DNA from 3 places in the Vibrio astriarenae genome. Region 3 is predicted to be linked to each of the others. Evidence: predicted binding sites of a transcription regulator. Region 3 holds the regulator's gene; each other region holds the start of a gene.
The links. Region 3 encodes CRP, which controls carbon source genes, mostly activating them, when cyclic AMP is high. Its sites were predicted from a motif close to TGTGANNNNNNTCACA; they were not measured.
Positions count from the first base shown of each region.

Region 1: a site for CRP is predicted at 2,311-2,326, ahead of recB (exodeoxyribonuclease V subunit beta). Genes of this name have one in related genera too.
Region 2: a site for CRP is predicted at 1,313-1,328, ahead of dinG (ATP-dependent DNA helicase DinG). Genes of this name have one in related genera too.

Region 1 covers NZ_CP047475.1:697,762-705,089, reverse strand. Annotated here, with positions in the region: gene recB (exodeoxyribonuclease V subunit beta) at 1-2,212, opposite strand, end outside; gene recC (exodeoxyribonuclease V subunit gamma) at 2,473-5,940, opposite strand; gene GT360_RS03415 (YebG family protein) at 6,191-6,487, shown strand; gene GT360_RS03410 (copper homeostasis protein CutC) at 6,582-7,328, shown strand; gene phoU (phosphate signaling complex protein PhoU) at 7,325-7,328, opposite strand, start outside.
Region 2 covers NZ_CP047475.1:1,026,580-1,033,907, reverse strand. Annotated here, with positions in the region: gene GT360_RS04980 (porin) at 1-895, opposite strand, end outside; gene dinG (ATP-dependent DNA helicase DinG) at 1,417-3,492, shown strand; gene GT360_RS04970 (sulfite exporter TauE/SafE family protein) at 3,503-4,273, shown strand; gene GT360_RS04965 (primosomal replication protein) at 4,289-4,837, shown strand; gene rsmS (pleiotropic regulatory protein RsmS) at 4,837-5,004, shown strand; gene GT360_RS04955 (transposase) at 5,316-6,314, opposite strand; gene GT360_RS04950 (sulfite exporter TauE/SafE family protein) at 6,528-7,328, opposite strand, start outside.
Region 3 covers NZ_CP047475.1:320,702-328,029, reverse strand. Annotated here, with positions in the region: gene GT360_RS01550 (hydrolase) at 1-974, shown strand, start outside; gene GT360_RS01545 (YheU family protein) at 1,016-1,225, shown strand; gene GT360_RS01540 (phosphoribulokinase) at 1,307-2,176, shown strand; gene crp (cAMP-activated global transcriptional regulator CRP) at 2,416-3,048, shown strand; gene GT360_RS01530 (DUF1338 domain-containing protein) at 3,141-3,944, opposite strand; gene astD (succinylglutamate-semialdehyde dehydrogenase) at 4,019-5,476, opposite strand; gene astA (arginine N-succinyltransferase) at 5,491-6,510, opposite strand; gene GT360_RS01515 (aspartate aminotransferase family protein) at 6,587-7,328, opposite strand, start outside.

The DNA.
Region 1 (7,328 bases), 380 kb from region 3:
CTAAACGCTGAATGGCATCATCTCCACCATTCACCCCCTGCTGTGCATCACTGATCGCTTGGCTCAACCAGCGCAACAGGGCTTGATGGCTATCTAGCTCTGCGCCAGCATTTTGCAGCAACTCGCTCAGGTGCATAAAATCGGTGAGTTGACGTTCACTCTCACTGTGTAGCCAGCGCTCAGCTAGATGGCGCTGACTCAGTACCGCTCGCAGCATCGGCAACACTCCACGGTTAAACCACTGCTGCTGATAGTCTTTGAACTCAATTAACACCGCTTCCCACTCATTCTCGTCTTCATTGAGCTGCTCAAGGTAAGCAATGGGCAGATCAAACAGACGTGATGAGAGTGCTGCTTTGACCTTACGCTCATCGTCTGGCGTCAGTACTGCGGTAAGAAGACGCAAAATATCCATAGCGACTGCGCTGCTAAATACGCTGTCGCGATTGGAAAGATAGACGCTAGCGATGCCTTGGTCCGCCAGCGCGCGTTGAATTCGCTGACCCTCTGCGCCTGTGCGCACCAACACTGCAACATCACCTGCTTGGATGGCATGACGTTTATCGCCACTGACCAACTCTGCATTGCCGTTATCGGATGCCGTGAGGATCTTTTGGATTTCACTGGCTGTGGCACTCGCCATGACATCGAGGTATTCACCTTTGGACAGCGGTTTATCATCTTCCGGTTGCTGTTGCCAATAGATCAGAGCCGGTTGCTGATCCCCTTCGAGTGTCCAATGGCGCTTATCAGCGTTGGGACTGTAATTAACAGGCAAAAATGGAATATCACGATCGTAAATAAACGGACTGTCCGGCAACTCAAAGATTTGGTTTACCGACAGCACCATGTCAGCACTCGATCGCCAGTTGGTTCCGAGTGTGTAGTGCGCGGATACCTGATTTCGCGCCTTGATGTAAGTGAAGATATCTGCGCCACGGAAACCATAAATCGCCTGTTTAGGGTCACCAATCATAAACAGACCGCAATCAGGGTGATCCAGATAGATACGGCCAAATATGCTGTATTGCAGCGGGTCGGTATCTTGGAATTCATCGATCATAGCAATCGGATAAAGGGTGCGAATACGTTCACCTAACAAGCCCTCTTCATCCATATCCATTGAGGCGGAGAGTTGGGTCAGTAGGTCATCAAACGAGAGCCACTGCTTTCGATGTTTAGCCTGTTGCAGCTTCTCTCGACACACTTCAATAGCATGAGCAAGAATCGGTGCTTTGAGACTGGTGGGCTGTGCCAAAAATTCATCAATCGCGGCAAACGTCCCATGCTCGGGTGGATTACCTTTCGGTGATTTCTCCACTAGCACCTGCTGGGAAAACTTCTCTAGCTGATCGGGGTAACTGTAATCCGTCGTTGGATTGGCTGCCCATGCATCAATAGCCGCTAGCCAGGTTGGCAGTGATTTCTTTGTATAGCTGCGCTTGTTAACGCCGGAGCCTTCAATCAACGCTTGGTAGTCTTGTTGAGCACTCTGCCACTGTTGTTTCAGAGCATCAATGCGCGCTAGGTTTTGCTGATGAAGCTTATCCAAACCGCCTGTCATTGGCTCTACGCTCAGCTTTAACGGTGCTCCACTCAAATAATGGCTAATGTCTCCAAGCAGGGCGCTTGGGTCAGACCAAAGCAGCCTGACTTGCTGCGCTAAAGGCAGGGGCAGTCCATAAAATTGGGTACGCCAATAGTCAGCCACCACTTGAGCCTTGAGCATGCCCTCATCGGTAACAAACTCATTATTAAAACGGCTGCCTGATTCAAAGGCATTTTGCGTCAACATGCGCTGGCAGAAACCATGAATGGTGTAGACCGCGGCCTCATCCATTTGACGCTCCGCTTGCAACAGCAGTGCTACCGCAGAGCTGTGATCTTCAACTTCATCGAGAAGTGGCTGAATCACCGGATCACCACTGACTCCACGACTGAATGCCAAGCGGGCGTCATGGATACGCGCTCGAATACGATCTCGTAACTCAGCCGTTGCCGCTTCAGTAAAAGTCACGACTAAGATTTGGTCAACCGTTAGCGGCTGCTGATGACGGGTCTGCTCATCACCGTGCCCTAGGATTAGACGCAAATACAAACCAGCGATAGTGAAGGTTTTACCTGTGCCTGCCGATGCCTCGATGAGTCTGGCACCATGCAGAGGAAAAGTCATCGCATTAAGTGGAGTCACGCCTTGCGCAGCATTAGTCATATAAAAATTCCTTGTAACCCGTGTTTATAGGAGATCAAACTGTGATCCCAGCTATAAAAACCGAATACATAAAACAAATTACTAAATCTTTGAATTTCCGTGGGATCTCTCTCACGGTATCTCCGATATCGAATGGCTACTATGCGCGCATTGGAATTCATCACTACGCACATTCCTACCGAAATTAGGTCCCTCTGACCTATGGCCGTCAGCTAATTACCCTATATAAAATAACGATATGCTGACGGCCGCCCTACTCTCTAACTGTCTGTATTCACGCTGACTTCATTACGAAAATCTTCGACGGTTTTAAGATTAAGACGTGGCGCTTGAATCACTAAGCGGCTAAGCGCTAATACCTGATTTGCAAGGTCTTCATCCCATGTCGGCCATACTCGGGCGATATACTCATTTTCCCCCTCACCCGACATCATGTAGCCACCTTCAAAAGCGCCTGCCATCTTCTTCAATGACTTCTCGTCATCTTCTACCCAATTACCGCGTGAGAAACCGGCTTCAACTGCCGAGAGCGCTGTCGTTGGAAAGTAAGGCAGTGGTGCATTAATACCCTCAGAAAATAGTCTAGCTAACTCATTGAGTAAGCGATGACTTTGGTCACGACTCATGGCGGGGATCACCCAATGAACGACGCCTTCTTTACGGTCATAACCAATGAGGTGTGTTGGCTTACTGTGCCCCATAGCACACAAACACAGATGGTCTATCCAAGCTGAGAGCATATCTTGTGAGCGAATACGCCCTACTCGATAACGTACCAGTCCCGATTGATAGTGCTGCTGTAACCATCCAACAAGATGAATAGGCTTTTGCTCCCCTAGCGCGGTCAACGTGACACGCACTTCAACATCTTCAAGTGGTGCTGAGCAATACTGCTGCAACTCTGTTTGCAGCGCCTCTATCTGCACTCGGTTGCTCTCAAACTCTAGTTCACCAAACGCTCCAACCGGCAACGAGCCTTGGGCTCGCTTGTTGGCGACAAAGTTGGTGACGGCTGAGTGTAACTGCGAGGGTTCACATTCGAGCAAAACAGACAGCAGTTCAGATTTCATTTGGAAGCTTTGCAAGCCATCAAGTGCAAACGGCTCATCATCGAGTAAGGGGTTATCCAACTCGTCAAACATCACCTTGAGGCGACGAGTAAAGAAATACTGTACGGGCAATCGCCAAAAGCGCTGCAGTTCAACCAGATCCAACTCATATGGAAAGGTTGCTTCAAACCAGTAGTTACTCACTGGCTGTCCCTGGCTGACAAGATTATCTTGCTCACGGTTGGCCACCGGCAGCCATTCACGCGCATAGCTTCCTAGCTCAAATGCATGGCGGCTGAATGGCACCATTGGATAGTGTTGCGTTAACGTCTCTAGCAACTGATTTCCTGAGCGATCGACGTCCAATGTTTGCTGCCCGTCTAGGCAATAGTTTTGCTGGCAGTACTCCATCAGCTCACTCACCAATACCGAAGGCACTCTCTCGGTATTGTCTTGAATTGAGCGGCCGATATAGCTGATATACAAACTATCTTGAGCCGACAGTAACGCTTCAAGGAATAGATAACGGTCATCATCACGGCGTGAACGATCACCCGGCTTAACTCGCCCATTCATCAAATCAAATCCTTCTGGAGCAACATTGCGCGGGTAAGCGCCATCGTTCATCCCCAGCAAGCACACGGTTTTAAATGGGATCGAGCGCATTGGCATCAGGGTGCAGAAGTTGACTTGTCCAGCTAGGAAGCGCTGAGAGACTCGGCTTCCAGACAGCTTGTTCTCTAGATACTGACGAACAATGATTGGCTCTAGAGACTCTTGGTAGCCAGCATCACTCAATTGTTGCGACAACTGACCGAGCGTGTTGCGAATCCCGTGCAGCGCCACCTCTTCTTCTAGCTCTGGTGCAAAGAAACCCTCAAGTAGCTCACCAAGACAGACTTGCCAATCCGCAACCGTCTGAACTTGCCCAAGTCGCGCACGATATTGACCGACACTCTCAATGTAATGCGCCAGTTTCCCCGCAAGCTCGGCAGACAGACCTTGCACTTCGTTATACGGAGCAATGGTGCCGTGGCTGGATTCAAACAGAGGCGCATCAACAGCCATTGCATAGCCGAGCAGCATACGCTCAATACCAAACTGCCACGTATTTTGCTCCCCCATTGGGAGGTCAAATTCGGTCGCGGTTTGTGGAGAAAGCCCCCAACGAATACCAGAAGCTTCGACCCACAGCTTAGCCTGCTGGAAGTCACTGTAATCAAGGCCAAACTTGCGCATGATCGCCGGCGTTTCTAGAAGCTCCAATAGCTCAGATGCAGTACAACGCGACTCAGGCAGTAATAATAGCGAGCTAAATGCATTGAGGATCGGGCTCTCTTTGTCTGCCGTGCGGTCAGAAATCGAAAACGGAATGTATCGGTCAGCACTGGCGTTACCAAACACCGCTTGAATTGCCGGGCTGTAAGCATTGATATCAGCCACCATAACAATGATGTCTCTTGGTTTTAAATCAGGCTGACGCTCAAACATCGCGAGCAATTGATCATGCAAAACTTCAACTTCACGCATCGCGCTATGGCATACATGCACTGTCACCGACTTATCATCGGCCTGGACAACCTGCTTATGCACACTCGAATCAAGAATGTTATCGTCTTGGTGCTCTTCAAGGTTGAGGATATCAGCCTGTAATTGATGTAGCAGCGTATCGCGCTCAATATCGACAAACGCCTCAATCTCGTTCGATTCCAATTGAGATAGAAGGTATAGATTGTCACGACCAAGTTTGCCCATCGAGGCTAGCAGACTGTTGCCTACCGCATCTACGTGCAACTCATCTAGGGTATTCTGTTCGATTGAGCCTTTGAGTATTGGGGTTTCACCGTCAATCGCACTCTGCTGCTGATTGAACACCAAGTGTTGGCGGTGCTTGGCGGCCAATTTCGCAATAAAGCGCTTGTCCCTGACCTCGCCCCAATAATATTGACAAGGGTTGGTGAACATCAGGTGTACATCAATGTGCTCACCAAGCGCCTTTAATGCATCTAGGTAGCGCGGAGGCAGTGAAGAGATACCGAAGATAAATAGTCGTTTCGGTAGCTTATCGAACTCTCCTTGATAGGATTGCAAGGTATCAATAAAGTGCTCGTACAGATTAGCACGATGATACGGAGATTGATCAAGCGATACCGTATAGTCATACAGCGCTTGCCACAGCATGGGCTGCCACTCATGTTCCCCTTCGATCTCGTCGACAGACTGCCCCGCTTCCCAACTTGCAATCCATTCAGGACGATACACCAAGTAACCATCAAAGATATCGGCAATTTTTTCGGCTAATTGATACTGTTTGATCTGCTGCTCATCATCACTCAAGTACTGCTTAAGTGGGGCAAACTCTGGGTGTTCAAGCTGCTTGGGTAGCAGTGTCATCAATTTCCAAACCATCGCCTCTTTATTGAAAAAGCTGCGCTCTGGCACATCCGGTAACACATGGCTAAACATGTTCCAGATAAAAGTCGCCGGCAAAGGAAATTCGAGATTGGCTGCAACACCGAACTCTTCCGCCAATGCCATTTTTAACCACTGTGACATACCTGGACTTTGAACAAGAATCTGTTCTGCTTCGAGAGGATTTTCCAGTGGATCGCGTTTTATTAACTCAACCAATAAGGTTTTGAGGACGTCAATTTGATTGGAGTGATAGACAGTAAACAAAGGCAACTCATCGGGCTGTATCTATGATGCCCACGAGATTAGCACAACTGATTTTCATCAGCATGATCTATCAGGCAAAACCCAAACAAAACCCCGGTAAGCATAACTTAACGACCATACTTTATTACCCGACATTCATTCGCTGAATCAATGAGCGCTTGATCCCATCTAGTCGCTGACAACTGGACTTTGCTGTTCAAAAACTGTATAAAAAGCCAGTTATTTTGAAGATTAGATTAGAGGATTAACCATGGCTGTAATCGTGAAGTACGTGGTGGAACGCAACGGAGAAGAAAAGATGACTTTTACCTCTAAAGCCGAAGCGGACGCTTATGACAAAATGCTGGATATGGCTGATGAGCTGTTCGAGCTATTGGGTAAGAGTGAACTAATGGAAGATGAAGGTAAACAAGAAGACCTTGCCATGTTCCTTGCTCAAAACAAAGAAGAAGTGCTGTATGCACTCGGTGCCAAACGTAAACCAGCACCAAAGAAGGCTAAGCCAGTTGAAGTGGTTGAAGAACCTAAAGAAGAAGACGCGGCGTAATTCGCATCACACTTTATTTGAGAAAATTATGAGAGCATAGAAGCAAATTCTATGCTCTTTTTTTGTTCGAATGTTTTGTTTAATTGAGTAAACCATGCAAATTGAAGTCTGTATCGATCATCTAGAATCTCTGCCACTTGCGATTGAAGGGGGTGCGAGTCGTATTGAACTATGCTCGTCCCTTGACTTAGGCGGTCTCACTCCGAGCTATGGCTTAATGTGCCGTGCGGCCAAGCTCAGTCGCGTTCCTGTGTATGCGATGATCCGCCCTCGCCAAGGGGATTTTCTCTATAACGAGTATGATGTTGAGCTGATGTGCCTTGATATTGAAGCTGCTGCGACTGCTGGCTTGCAAGGTATTGTGACGGGCATGCTCACCGTAGAAGGTCATCTCGATATGCCGGCAATGAGCAAGCTGGTGGATACCGCCAAAGCCAATGGTTTGGGGGTCACTTTCCATCGTGCGATCGATCAATGCGCTGATATTGAACAAGCTCTTGAGCAGATTATCCGTTTAGGATGTGAGCGAGTGCTTACCTCGGGTCAAGCTTGCTCGGCCCAGGAAGGCATCTCTACACTCAGAGCGCTTGTTGAGCAAGCTGATGGCAGAATTTCAATTATGGCAGGGGCAGGTGTGAATGCACAAAACGTGAATGACATTGTCACACAAACGCATGTGAACGAGGTTCACTTATCAGGTAAAACAACGCGCAACAGTCAGATGACATTTGTCTCTAACGCCGCGCAGATGGGCAATACTGAGGTTGATGACTTTATCGTTCCCATCACCAACCCTAAAGCAATTCAAGCCGTTGCTGACGCGCTCAACAAGCTTGGCTAA
Region 2 (7,328 bases), 710 kb from region 3:
CACGTGACCAGCTGTTAAACTTATGCACTGCACCAACGTAAATCACTGTACCGTCTTCTTTTTCATTGTTAGCAAAGCCTGAAGTTTCTTGCTGTACAAACTCATAACCGCCATAGATTCCAGTTTTTTCTGTTGCTTGGAACACACCCGCTACAGAAATAGCATTCTCATCGATTTTTTCTGAGTTGCCCTTGTTATTTAGCTCTGAGTTATAGTAAGTCGCACCGACTAGGTGGTCTCCAATAGAGTACTCTGCTGTAACTTCAAAATATGTGTTTTCTACATCAAGCGTACCAAAATCTTCAGTTGCATGCTCACGATCACGGTTAACACCGGCACCAGCATGTAGAGCAAGATCACCGAAAGATGTACCTACAAACGCCTCATATAGGTCTTGGTTTGTATCGCCTTCGTTTAGACCCCAACCAGCTTTAACCCAGAAGTTTTCAGCATCAAATGCGTATTTGATTTGTGAATCGTGCAACGCGCCGTTTAGAGTTAAGTAGCGTAAACCTGAGCCACCAAAGAAATATGAGTAGTCAGCACCGTAAACGTCATCCGAAGTTGTCCATTGCTTACCTAGTTTGATCGTACCGAAGTCACCAGAGAAGCCGAAAATGTGTTGGCGAACATTTACATCTGAGTTGTCACGAATACCTACTTCAACCTTACCCAGCACATCGATAGTATCTGTTAGAGCGTAGCTGCCATCAATACCCATACGAGATGAACCTGAGCTCAGGTCTGCATCATGATCTTTAGAATCTAGAAACTTAAGCTCTGTACGTAGTTGACCATAGAAATCAACTTGACCGTCTTCTGATTTATAGATTTCTGCTGCATTCACAGAAGTAGCTGCCGCTGCAACCACTAGAGCTAGTAGCGTCTTTTTCATAATTTCCACTGCCTTTTCTTAGTTTAGGGATACCGAATCCTGGTTCCCTTTTTTAGTTTTTTTGATAACAACTCAAACTCTAAATGGTCCGATGTCGCTACCGAGTAAATGACGGGATTTAGATTGCAAAAGATCATGCCACATGTCAAATCACACAACAAAAAACATCAATAAAGATAAAAGTCACTATAAACCAATGATTTAGCTTGATTCCTTTTAATGGGAACTTGTTACCAACCCACCAAGGTTAAGCAAGTGCTAATTTTGTTAAAGTTGCGTTTCCTAGGTTTTAATCCTGACATAAGCAAATAAATCAGAATATAACGACATAGATATCGGTAATTGAATAAACTCTGTGATATAAAATATAACTTTGAGTTTTATTGATGTTAGATCATGAAAGGTTCACTTTAATTTTGTGATAAAAATCACCCTTTCAGCCAAAAGTCGTCCATTTTGTTCGTTATCGAATCCACAGAGAGATGTGCTAGACTCGGCAAGTCGATAAAATAGGGCCAATCATGCTGACTCCAAACGTTCAAAAATCCATCCGCACTAGTTACCAAAATCTACAAGCTCAGCTCGAAAATTTTGTCCCTAGACGCTCGCAAAACTACCTAGTCGCCGAAATTGCTAAGTCACTTAGTGGTGAATATCACAAATCAACTCGCATGATTGTCGCGGAAGCCGGTACAGGGATCGGTAAATCATTATCATATTTAATGGGCGCTATCCCAGTTGCGGTGTTAAACAACAGAAAGGTCGTTATTTCAACAGCTACCGTTGCATTACAAGAACAGCTTATCGACAAAGACTTACCTCTTTTTCGTCGTATCACCGATTTGGATTTTGAATTCCGATTGGCAAAAGGTCGTCAACGCTATTGCTGTGCAGAAAAGCTCGCTGCCGCTAGTGGTGAAGATGGTGGCCAGGTGGCGATGTTTGAAAGTAAACCTAAAGCAAAAGACATTGAGCTGTTAGCTAGACTCTATAAAGCCCTTTCTGAAGGTAAGTGGGATGGTGATAGAGACAGCTGGCCAAAGCCAATTAAAGATGATATCTGGCAGTTAATCGTTAGTGATAAACACTCCTGTAATAACAGTTTGCCAGCACATCGTAGCTGTCCGTTTTCCAAAGCTCGTTCTGACCTTGACAGAGCAGACGTTATCATCGCCAATCACAGTTTAGTGATGGCAGATGCAGATTTAGGCGGCGGGATTATCCTGCCAGAGCCAGAAAATACGATTTATGTTTTCGACGAAGCCCATCATTTACCGCACGTGGCACGAGAGCACTCGTCTGCCGCTGCTAGTCTAAAAGGCGCAGCTTCTTGGCTAGAGCGACTTAACCAAGTGATTTCAAAACACGCCAGCCTGGCTGATGTGAAGCGAGCTAGTCGTTTCCAAAATGATCTCCAAGAAGCCATTCAAGTCATAGTGCCAACGTTAACCCAAATGCCCAAGCAGTTCGACCCAGCTCACTTTGAAGAAGGCATTTACCGTTTTGAAGATGGCGAGCTACCGAATTGGCTGTTTGAGGAAGCGAAGGGGCTAAAGTCCAGCACACAGAAGCTAGCACAATGTACTGCAAAAATTGCGGATCTAATATCTGAACGAGTAAAAGAAGGCGAGCTCTCTTCTAGGCTGGCCGAACCTGCTCTAGCTGAGCTTGGTTTCTATATCCAACGCTGTGATAACCTAGCACAAGTTTGGAACTTGATGGCTGAGCCGACAAGAGAGAAAGGCGCACCTCTCGCACGATGGCTTGAAATCAGCAAAGATCGCGAGGGTGATTTTGTGGTTTCCGTATCACCACTTGAAGTGGGTTGGCAGCTGGATCAGCAGATCTGGAGCCGATGCATCGGTGCAGTAGTCACATCCGCAACGCTGCGCGCTTTAAATCAATTTAGCTATTTCTGCCGCCAAGCTGGGATAAGCGAACGACCTGAAGATGGCGTGAAGTTTTTGGCTTTGGCCTCACCGTTTGATTACCCCAATCAGGCAGAGCTCATCGTCCCAGAGATGGAATATGAACCCAACGCGCCACAATTTACAGAATATCTTATCGATATTTTGCCTAAGTTAGTTGAGGACAAGCAAGCCAACTTAGTTTTATTCTCTTCTTATTGGCAAATGAACCAGGTCGCAGAGAAACTCGGGACACTGTTCACTAAAAAAGGTTGGGCATTGCAAGTTCAAGGAGATTCATCGCGTATTGAAATACTAAAAAAACATAAAACGCTTGTTCAATGCAATAAAACCAGCATTCTTTTTGGTACTGGCAGCTTCTCTGAAGGCCTCGATTTACCAGGGGATGAATTAACCAACCTCATCATAACCAAGATTCCTTTTGGTGTCCCCACCTCACCCGTTGAGCAAGCACACTCGGAATATATTGAACGTTGTGGTGGCAATCCATTTATGCAGATAGCGGTACCCGAGGCGAGTAAAAAGCTCATCCAATCTGTTGGTCGACTACTGCGTAAAGAGAAAGACTCTGGTAAAGTCTACCTGCTTGACCGACGAGTCGTTTCAAAGCGTTACGGAAAAGCTCTCCTGGACTCGTTGCCTCCGTTTAAACGCACAATACATAAATAAGAATTAATCTATGGAATTTCTTGAACCAAGCATGCTTGTCTTGCTTGCTTTAGTCGCTTTTGTGGCTGGATTTATCGACGCTGTTGCTGGCGGTGGCGGTATGCTTACCGTTCCCGCTCTTTTGTCTTTGGGGTTACCTCCTCACATAGCATTGGGAACAAACAAGCTTGCTGCAACGTTTGCCTCTTCCACTGCGGCATTTACTTATTACAAAAAGCGCCTGTTTGAACCGAGCTTTTGGGTTCCGGCATTTATTGCGACTTTGGTGGGTGCTGTTGCTGGGACGATGATTGTTGATGCAATCAGCACTGAATGGCTGGAAAAAGCTTTGCCTCTGATTATTTTAATGACGGCGGTCTATACCCTCTGGCCTAAAGTTCAACATGCTAATCAGAATACGTTGCCCGCAAAATGCTCAAAAGTGAACAAGAAACAGTACATTCAAGGCTTTACGCTCGGTTTTTATGATGGTGTTGCCGGACCGGGTACTGGCGCTTTCTGGACAGTCAGTTCAATGGCTTTATACCGTCTGAATATCTTGCTCGCTTCTGGACTCGCAAAGGCGATGAACTTCACCAGCAATTTCACATCATTAGTGACGTTTGCTCTACTTGGGCATATTAACTGGCTACTCGGTTTAACCATGGGTGTGTGTTTGATGCTAGGTGCTTACGTCGGTGCGCACTCTGCTATACGCTTTGGTGCTGGTTTCATCCGCCCTGTATTTGTCACTGTCGTTATCGTTCTTTCTGTTAAACTAGCCTTTGACGCTTGGTTCTAACGGAGACGTAATCAGATGGTTGAACTTTCTAAAATTAGTCGCTTGTTAGAAGACTTGTCTTCTCAAGCTGCAACGGTTGACCGTCAGCGAGGAGAGCATCACCTTCCGCTGTTTGATGAACAACTGTTTCAGTCTCGCTCGCGCCTACTTGTGCCCTGCATTCAAGAAGCCCAGAGCGTCGCAGATTCAATCGCTCGCGAGCAAGAATCAGGCAGGTTGACCCAAGCACGCGCCGAATACTTAACGGACAGACTAATTAGTCAAATTGCCGCAATTCAGCGTGAGCTTTCCACCGTTAAAATTCGCTCCAAAGAACCCAAACACTCGAGCTATTTCCGCAAACCGATCAACGTTCTCTATCAGGAGCTTGCTCAACACCAAGATTGGGAAAGACGCTTACACGAAATGGTATTAGACAAGCAAAGAGCCCTAACCTCCGCTCCCGCTTTCTACCAACAGCAAGCGCAGCAAGCTCTATTGACCGCAGAACAACGCCTCGAACGCTGTCGAGCCGCCAAATTAAAAATCGAAAACCAAATTACTTATCGCGAGAAACACCAATAATGAGCAATGAAAACTCAACGCCATCCAACTTGGATCAAGCACCCGAAGAGATTAAGCTCGCCGTTGATCTCATCTATCTACTCGAATCCAACGAAATCGCTCCTGAGACAGCACTTAAGGCTATTGAAATTGTCCGCAGTGACCTGCTTACGAAGTTGAAGCAATAACAACTAGCCCAATTACGCGGACAGGCCAGTACCTGCATCTCAGCTATGCGGACAGTCCAATCAGTGCGTACAAAGTCTAACTAACAAACTCTTCTATCTAACAGATACCAAAGAATTTTAACGTCTTAACAGGACAGTCCATTTAAGATCAAATCACCTCATTTTTAAGCAGCAGCTTAAACTTACCTATAAAGTTCCTGCTTAACATGCAATCGAAAATCGGCTGGGTACTAAAAGTTCAAAGTAAATTACTAAAATGGTAGGTTTAGGTAACGAAATGCTAATTTCGGTTTAAAAATGTGGCTATACGATTACTTGTTCAGACAAAACCCGCTCGCCCTACGAAGGCGTAACTGTATTTTTCTTCTGTCTATATTGTCCTTGGTCCCGATGAAATGTGACCGTTTTCGTTCTAACAACGTGATAGCGTTAAACCAATTCGCCTCCCTTAATTTAAGACGATCAAGTATATTTGGACAGTTTTGTTTGATCGTTTTCTTACCCGGTCGAAACTGCTTAGAGCTCCAATCAAGTAGCTCAATATAGTCAATTAGCTTAAATGGCAGTCCGGCATCAGTCTTTCTTATCGTATTACCTCTAAACGCAGATAAGCCATCAGGTTGCGATTGATTATTCGCGAGTGACACAACTCTTCGCCTAATTGAGGTGTATTCAGAGCTTAGCGGGTCGTTGCTGACACCTGCTCTAACCGGATTCAGGTCGGCATAAGCCATCGCCGCAATGAGTGCAGATTCATCCAAAAGTGCCTGACTCTTATAACGTCCTTCCCAGAAGTGGCCTTTACATTCATCTTCCTGATTAGCTTTGCGAGCAATATCATAGTTCAACTCCTTCATGAACCAACTTAAATCACAAAGCCTTGCTCGCCAGCGACTGATAAAGTTATCAAATGCACCTTGCTCTGCTTTGTCTAAAGGGACTCCTACCTGCCACTTTTTGATTACATCTGGCAAACTATGCGCCATGCTCCATCGCAGAACCACTTCATGCGCATCTAAAGATTTCGCCTTATCTCGGTTGATACACACCACCAAGTGGTAATGATTACTCATGACGGCATAAGCACAAATATCAATGCAATACATTGAGGCTAAATCATAGATTCTCTGCTCAACCCAAGCTTTTCTGTGCTCGTAACACCTACCTGATAGCTTATCAACACCACATAAAAATGATTGGCGTACGCATCGGGAAACACAGTGATAATAGGGTGTGGTATTTAAATCAACGAGTTGTTTTCTAGCGGTTGTCATAAAATCACTCTGATATTCATTAACTTCGCTAAACACAATATTCGCTATCTAGTACAACTCCACCAAGCTAATTGTGTTTTCGACCGACATCACACAGTTTCATGCGTTGGATACATACAACAAAATGAGACTTTGCAAACCTGGTCGTTGATGGACTGTCCTCTTACAACATTAATTGGACTGTCCTTATAAAAACAAAGCCGGTGGAGAAACGCCACCGGCTTGTCATTTACACGAGTTCCATTCTCATTAGGATGTCACAGGAGCAGATCTCAATTCCGCTTTGCCTTTCGACCAAGAACGGAACATTGTAATCGATGTGTAGAACACCACGACGGTAACAAGCCAAGCTAAGGTATCTAAGTCGAGAGACTTCACGATAAAGGCGGCAATCAAAACAGCAATCGGTCCGGTAATCGCGACTGAAAGCGCCGCACGTGTATTAAGCGCTTGACGCTGAATAAAGCTACCAGCAGAAAAGAAACACAAGAAGGCACATGAGCACATCATAATTGGAAAAGCGGCAATTGGATTCATCCCAAGCAGGTAGATCATTGTCATACACGGCGCGTACAGACCAATGCCAACCGTCATCAATGCACCAAAGATAAAGTTACCGACAATAGCAATAACGAGTTTTGTGCCCGAAAGGCCTAATTCTGTACCACCTAACGGAAACAGCTCTAGGCGGCCCGCTAACATCAATATAGCGACGACGAGCAGTGCGCAACCCATAATCAAGCGAATGACTTGACGATCAAGCCCTGACACGATTCGTGCACCAATTGTTGCCCCCAGACATGCAGCAACAATTAAGCTCACCATCGTCGTCATGTCTACTTCCACAGCGGTCAGAAAAATCAGCGCTTGCGCCACGGTAGCCAGCGCGGCTTGTGCATTCAAAGTACCCGGCAAATCTTTATCATCTACCAGGTTAAACTGCTTATATCCGGCAGTCTTGATGGCAAAACTACCGACACCTAGAGTGTCACAAAAGTTCGCAATTCCACCAATTGCGCCCACTGCGACAGTGTTAGTTCCCACTTCACT
Region 3 (7,328 bases):
CACAATTTATCGCCGCAACGGGTCTCAAGAACCCTCACGCTCAAACGCTATTCCCTCGAATGATTCGAAAGAAAGCCTTATTCGAGCCGCAATGGCAAACCTTAGACACACCAGACGGTGATTTTCTTGACCTCGCTTGGAGCGAAGACCCTCACTCAAATGAGGTGAAAAATAAACCGCTGTTTGTGCTGTTTCATGGCCTCGAAGGGTGTTTTTATAGCCCCTACGCAAACGGCCTAATGAAAGCCTTTGCTGATGATGGATGGCTGTCGGTGATGATGCATTTTCGCGGCTGTAGCGGTAAACCCAACCTACAGGCTCGCGCTTACCACTCTGGTGAAACTGACGATGCGCGCTTTTTTCTCAAGCACCTACGCACTCAATTCCCCGATAATAAGCTTGTTGCGGTAGGCATCTCGCTTGGTGGTAACATGCTGGCTAACTATCTTGCCAAATACCAGGACGAGTCTTTGATTGACGCGGCAAGTATTATTTCTGCTCCCCTTGATCTCGCCGCCTGCTCAAATCGAATCGAACAAGGCTTCTCTAAGCTCTACCGAAATTATCTTTTAGGCTCCCTTAAGCGTAATGCAATGCGCAAGCACCACTTGATCAAAGGCGAGTTAAAGATCACTTACCAGAACATTAAGCGAGTGACTCGCCTGCAGGAGTTTGATGACTTGATCACTGCGCCTCTGCATGGATTCAAAGACGCTCAAGACTATTATCAGCAATGTTCCGGGATCAATCACCTCAAAGAGATCACCACACCAACGTTGATCATTCACGCCAAGGATGATCCCTTTATGACCGAAGATGTGATCCCAAAATTTATCCTGCCAGACAATATCGACTATCGCCTGTTTGAGCATGGTGGTCATGTCGGCTTTCTCAGTGGCAGCTTGCTAAAACCGACATTCTGGCTTGAAGAAGCGCTACCAGCCTATTACGAATGTCTGTCAAAATCGGCATAATAGCTGTCAATACAGTTTGATCATGAAGTGGAGAAGTATTGATGATCATCCCATGGCAAGAAATTGAGTCAGATACTCTCGATAACCTGATTAAAGAGTTCATTCTTCGTGAAGGGACGGATTACGGTGAGTATGAGGTTTCTTTAACCGAGAAAATCGAGCAAGTTCGCAAACAAATTGAAGCGGGCGACGCGGTTATCGTCTTTTCTGAACTGCATGAAACAATCGATATCCAAACTCGAAAATTCTAATCCCTGACCTCGCCATTTGGACTTTGGTGCGCTAAGGTTAATTTTCTTAAAAATCATAACTATTAAATAGACAGGTACGTCATGTCAGCCAAGCATCCGATTATCGCGGTGACCGGCTCCTCTGGTGCAGGAACCACCACAACGTCAGAAGCCTTTAGAAAGATGTTCAATATGATGGACGTCAAGCCCGCGTGGGTGGAAGGCGATAGCTTCCACCGTTTTACTCGCCCTGAGATGGACGTAGAGATTCGCAAAGCGCGTGAGCAAGGCAAACACATCAGTTACTTCGGGCCACAAGCCAACGACTTTAAAGCGCTGGAACAGTTCTTTGCTCGCTATGGCGAGGAGGGGCAAGGTGAGGTGCGTCGCTACCTGCACTCTTTTGATGAGGCGGTACCGTACAACCAGATGCCCGGCACGTTCACTCCTTGGCAGCAGCTCCCTGATGATACTGATGTTTTGTTTTACGAGGGGTTACATGGGGGAGTCGTCGATGGTGACGTGAATGTCTCTAAACACGTCGACTTTCTGATCGGCATGGTGCCGATTGTTAACCTGGAGTGGATCCAGAAGTTTGTGCGTGATACCCGAGATAGAGGCCACTCGCGAGAGGCGGTGATGGACTCTATCGTGCGCTCGATGGACGATTATCTTAACTACATCACCCCACAGTTCTCTCGTACTCACATCAACTTTCAGCGTGTCCCAACCGTCGACACGTCAAACCCGCTCAATGCGAAGGGCATTCCAAGTCTGGATGAAAGTTTTGTGGTGATTCGTTTACGTGGGATAAAAAACGTCGATTTCCCTTACCTGCTCGCCATGATTGATGGCTCATTTATGTCGCGTCACAACACACTTGTTGTACCCGGAGGCAAGATGAGTTTTGCGATGGAATTGATCGTCAGACCCATCCTACAACAGCTAATAGAAACCGGGAAAATAGGTTAACTGCGACCGATAACCAGAGAACCTTGTCAGTACGTGATCAGGTGCACAGAATCTGAGTAAATTTCGGTCGTATTACCCCGTTAAAATCAAGAAATCGCACAAGAAACACGTTACTATCTTGTCTGAATTACGAGATAGCTTGCAGCATGTGTCTTCAGCACTTATGCTACTAGGCCTAGTTAAAGCGCTTAGCGCAATAAGGAAAGCAGCAAGCGTACCCTGCAGAGGAAGATATATTTATGGTTCTAGGTAAACCTCAAACCGATCCAACGTTAGAGTGGTTTCTTTCACACTGTCATATTCATAAGTACCCATCAAAGAGCACGCTAATTCACGCAGGTGAAAAAGCTGAGACTTTGTACTACATCGTCAAAGGCTCTGTAGCAGTACTTATTAAAGACGAAGAAGGTAAGGAAATGATCCTTTCTTACCTTAACCAAGGTGACTTCATTGGTGAACTCGGTCTTTTCGAAGAAGACCAAGAGCGTACTGCTTGGGTACGTGCAAAATCGCCATGTGAAGTAGCTGAGATTTCATTTAAGAAGTTCCGTCAACTTATCCAAGTTAACCCAGATATCCTAATGCGCCTTTCAGCGCAGATGGCAAGCCGCCTACAAGTGACTAGCCAAAAAGTGGGTGACTTAGCATTCCTAGACGTAACTGGTCGTATCGCTCAGACGCTACTAAACCTAGCAAAACAGCCTGACGCAATGACTCACCCAGACGGCATGCAAATCAAGATCACTCGTCAAGAGATCGGTCAGATTGTAGGTTGTTCACGTGAAACCGTTGGTCGTATCCTGAAGATGCTAGAAGAGCAGAACCTAATTTCTGCACACGGTAAAACTATCGTGGTCTACGGTACTCGTTAATTCTCATCGAATTGCGAACAGCAAAGTATCAATAAAAACACCAAGCCTCGGCTTGGTGTTTTTTTTTATCTGTGCGACACAACTTCACTAACCTAGCTATTCGTACTCTCAAAGATTTTATCGGCTGAGGCCGCCACAAAACCAGAATAAAGCTCTCCACTCGCTGTCGGGTAGCGCTTGGCAAACTCATAAAAGCCCCCGGGGATCTCAAACTCACCATCAGTAAAGGCGACACGGACTCTATCCGCCATCGTTGATGACTGCTCTAGCAGCACTTCGGGTGTTCCTTTTACCTCACCACCAGATTCATTGATAACAAAGCCAGATTCTCTGAGTTGATTATTAACCTCAACCACCTCTTCAAACGCATTGAGCTGATTGACGCTGACCGTAAAGTGGTTGGCACCATAGCCATGAGCGGCAAACCAAGAGGCGTACTCACTCTCTTTCGCAAGCTCAAGATAATCTTGATGTGAAAGGCTCCATAATCGACCGGCAAAAAGAAACGCTGGGCTAAGTAACTGATTGGCGTCTAATTGCGCCACCAAACGTGCAACGATGGCTTGCAACTGAGTGGAACACTCTTCCACTTTTAGCTCACTAATAAACACTTTAGGGAGTGCGGGATCAGTGTGTTCATAATGCTTGGCCAGCAACTTTTTGCTCTCAAATACGTAGTCTCCCCCTTCTTTATAGCCTAGAGCAAGAAAGGGCTTCGCTAGGGTTTCTATCCCTAAAGGGGCGATATTAAAGGTTCGCAAAGCAATATGATCATTGATCAGCGGCGTCTCTTCTTCAAGCAGTTGATGAACTTGCTGCGCTGAAGGACAAAGGCGAGTGATGTAGTCTTGCCAAAGCTCGGCAAATAACTGCTCGACAGTGAAAGCGGGGGTCATACTCTCTCCTTGTATCGAAGGGTGAAAGGTTGGGCAGCCGACTGACTGCCCTCAGCGTGTGACGGTTTGGTTATTTATAGTGTTAGGCCAGGACTCAATGTCGCGGGTAAAAGAGGCTCACTGCCCTCCATTGAAGCCATAGGATACGCGCAGTAGTCTGCGGCATAATAGGCGCTTGGACGCAGGTTGCCGGAAGCACCAGGCCCACCAAATGGTGCATCACCACTCGCCCCCGTCAATTGACGATTACGGTTAACAATGCCCGCACGAATGTGCTCTACAAAATATGCCCATTCCCCCTCATCGGTTGAGATAAGACCTGCCGATAAGCCGTATCGAGTATCGTTGGCAAGCTCGACCGCTTGCTCTAGAGTTTGATAACGAATCACCTGCAGTATCGGGCCGAAATACTCTTCATCAGGTAGGTCATCGATAGCTGTGACATCAAGAATCGCGGGAGTAACAAAGGCATGACCAAGCGATTTCGCTGCTAGCAGTGACTTAGCACCCAGTGACAGCAAACTCTCTTGTGCTGCGAGGATATGCTCTGCAGCTTGCACTGAAATCTGTGGCCCCATAAATGGCGCTGGCTCAGCAAATGGCTCGTCAATCGCTATCGCCTGAGTGGCACTTATCAGCTTATCAAGCAGTGCATCCCCTGAAGCGCCTTCTGGAACATAAAGGCGACGTGCACATGTACAACGTTGGCCTGCACTTATGAAGGCCGACTGCAAAATGGTATACACAGCAGCATCCAGCTCGCCGTAGTGCTGCGAAATAACCATAGGGTTATTCCCCCCCATTTCAAGCGCCAGCATCTTATCAGGTTGACCAGCAAACTGACGATGTAGAATGTGGCCAGTATTCGCACTGCCAGTAAAGAGTAAACCATCAATCCCTTTCGCTTGTGCCAAGGCTACCCCCGTCTCTTTACCGCCCTGTACTAGGTTAATCACACCTGCTGGCAACCCAGCTTCTTGCCACAATCGCATGACAAATTCGCCCGTTAGCGGAGTGAGATCTGAGGGCTTGAACACAACGGTATTACCAGCAAGCAGCGAAGGTACAATATGGCCATTAGGTAAGTGCCCCGGGAAGTTGTAAGGCCCGAATACCGCCATAACACCCAACGGTCGATGACGCAAAACGATCTGATTGCCATTTGCCTCACGTTGTTGCTCACCTGTACGCTCGTGGTAAGCTCGGATAGAAATCGCCACCTTACCCGCCATAGCAGCAGCTTCAGTGCGTGTTTCCCAAAGTGGTTTACCCGTCTCTTGAGCGATCACTTCCGCTATCTGCTCTGCACGCTCTTTTAGTTTGTTAGCAAAAGCCAGCACCACAGCTTCGCGCTGTGAGAAAGTCAATGTCTTCCATGATAAAAAAGCCGTGCGAGCGGCTGTGACCGCGGATTCTACTTGTGCTGGTGTGGCACTATCCCCTTGCCAAATCACCTCGCCATCATAAGGGCTCGCCGATTGCATTGCATCGCCTTGACCTGCAATCCATTCACCTGCTATCCAATGTGTCATTGCCGTACTCCTTATTACTGCGCGTGCATTCTGACGTAATCACCCTCTTGCACTTGTAGTGCTTGGGCAACATTAGGGGCTAAAATGACTGAGCATTCCTCTTGATCATAAGCCGCCTTAGCAGCAGTGGCTCTGAAGTTTTCAAACGAGGTATTGGCAATTAAGAAATCCTTTGAGCTTGAGTGTTCAGCCACATGCACTTTGGCACGGAAAGAGTGACGAACCGTTTCAATATGCTGCAAATCACATTCAACCGTTGGACCCGCATCGAAAATATCGACATAGTTACGACAGGTGAAGCCCTCTTTCTCCAGTAATCGCAGTGCGGGCTTGGTGTTTTCATGCACTTTGCCAATCACCGCTTGTGCTTCTTTACTCAACAGATTGATATAGATAGGTAACTTCGGCATTAAATCGGCAATAAAGCCCTTCTTACCAATACCCGTCAGATAGTCGGCAAGCGTAAATTCAATCGAGAAGAAGTGCTCTTGTAGCCATTTCCAAAACGGAGAGTTACCGTCATCATCAGAAACACCACGCATCTCTGCGAAGATCGTCTTTGAAAAACGTTCTGGGTGCTCCGCCATCATCAAAAAACGACACTTCGACATCAAGCGGCCATTAAGGCCTTGGCGAAAACTAGGGCGCAAAAACAGCGTACAGATCTCTGAGCAGCCAGTGTAGTTGTTTCCAAATGTCAGAAGCTTAACGACATTATTGACGCCGAGCTTAGGTGAAGAGTGGACAACGGTGCTGATATGATAGGAATAGAAAGGGACATCCCACCCTATCGAGGCTTCTATCCCGGTACAACCTGCCACCTCTCCAGTTTCACTATCAAAGCCCACCATGAGATACCCTTCATCACCCGGCTCCGTCACACTCTCTTTACCAAATGAGTATTCCGAGTGGGTGATACGATTCGTCAGCAACTCTTCGTTAACGGGTAGTGACGTGAAACCATGACCCGACTCAACGGCACAAGTGTGCAGGGCCTCATAATCAGACATACTGATTGGACGAACTACAAGCATCGTTACTCCCTCCTGATGCTGTTGAACGCTTTAGGAGTGCGATGAGAACACATCGCACTCAGAACAAGCGATATTTTTAGGAGACCAAACTCTCCAAAGCTTTATCAAGTCGAGCTAATCCTGCGTCGACTTCTTCTTTTGTAATAACCAGTGATGGTGTGAAACGCACGACATTCGCACCAGCGACCAATACCATCAAGCCTTGTTGGCCAGCCGCGACTAATACATCGCGTGCGCGCCCTTGCCAATCTGCATTCAATGCCGCGCCAAGCAATAGGCCTTTGCCACGGATTTCAGAGAAGAGATGGTATTTATTGTTAAGCGCTTCTAAGCCTTCACGGAACCATGCCTCGCGCTCTTTAACGCCAGCAAGCACCTGTGGGTCACTGACAACATCTACCACGGCTTCTGCGACTGCACACGCCAATGGGTTACCGCCATAGGTTGAACCGTGGGTACCCACTTTCATGTGCTCTGCCAGCTTCTCAGTGGTGAGCATGGCACCAATTGGGAAACCGCCACCCAGTGATTTAGCAGTGCTAAGAATATCCGGCGTAATGCCTAATCCTTGGTACGCATAAAAATCACCCGTACGACCATTACCCGTTTGCACTTCATCAAAGATAAGTAGCGCATTATGTTTATCACACAATTCTCGAACCGCTTGAACAAACTCTGGCGTCGGAGGAATAATCCCGCCCTCGCCTTGCAGTGGTTCCATCATTACTGCACAAGTACGATCTGAGATATGAGCCTGTAGCGCATCAATGTCGTTGTAAGGCAGGTGAGTCACATCGCCCGGCTTTGGACCAAATCCG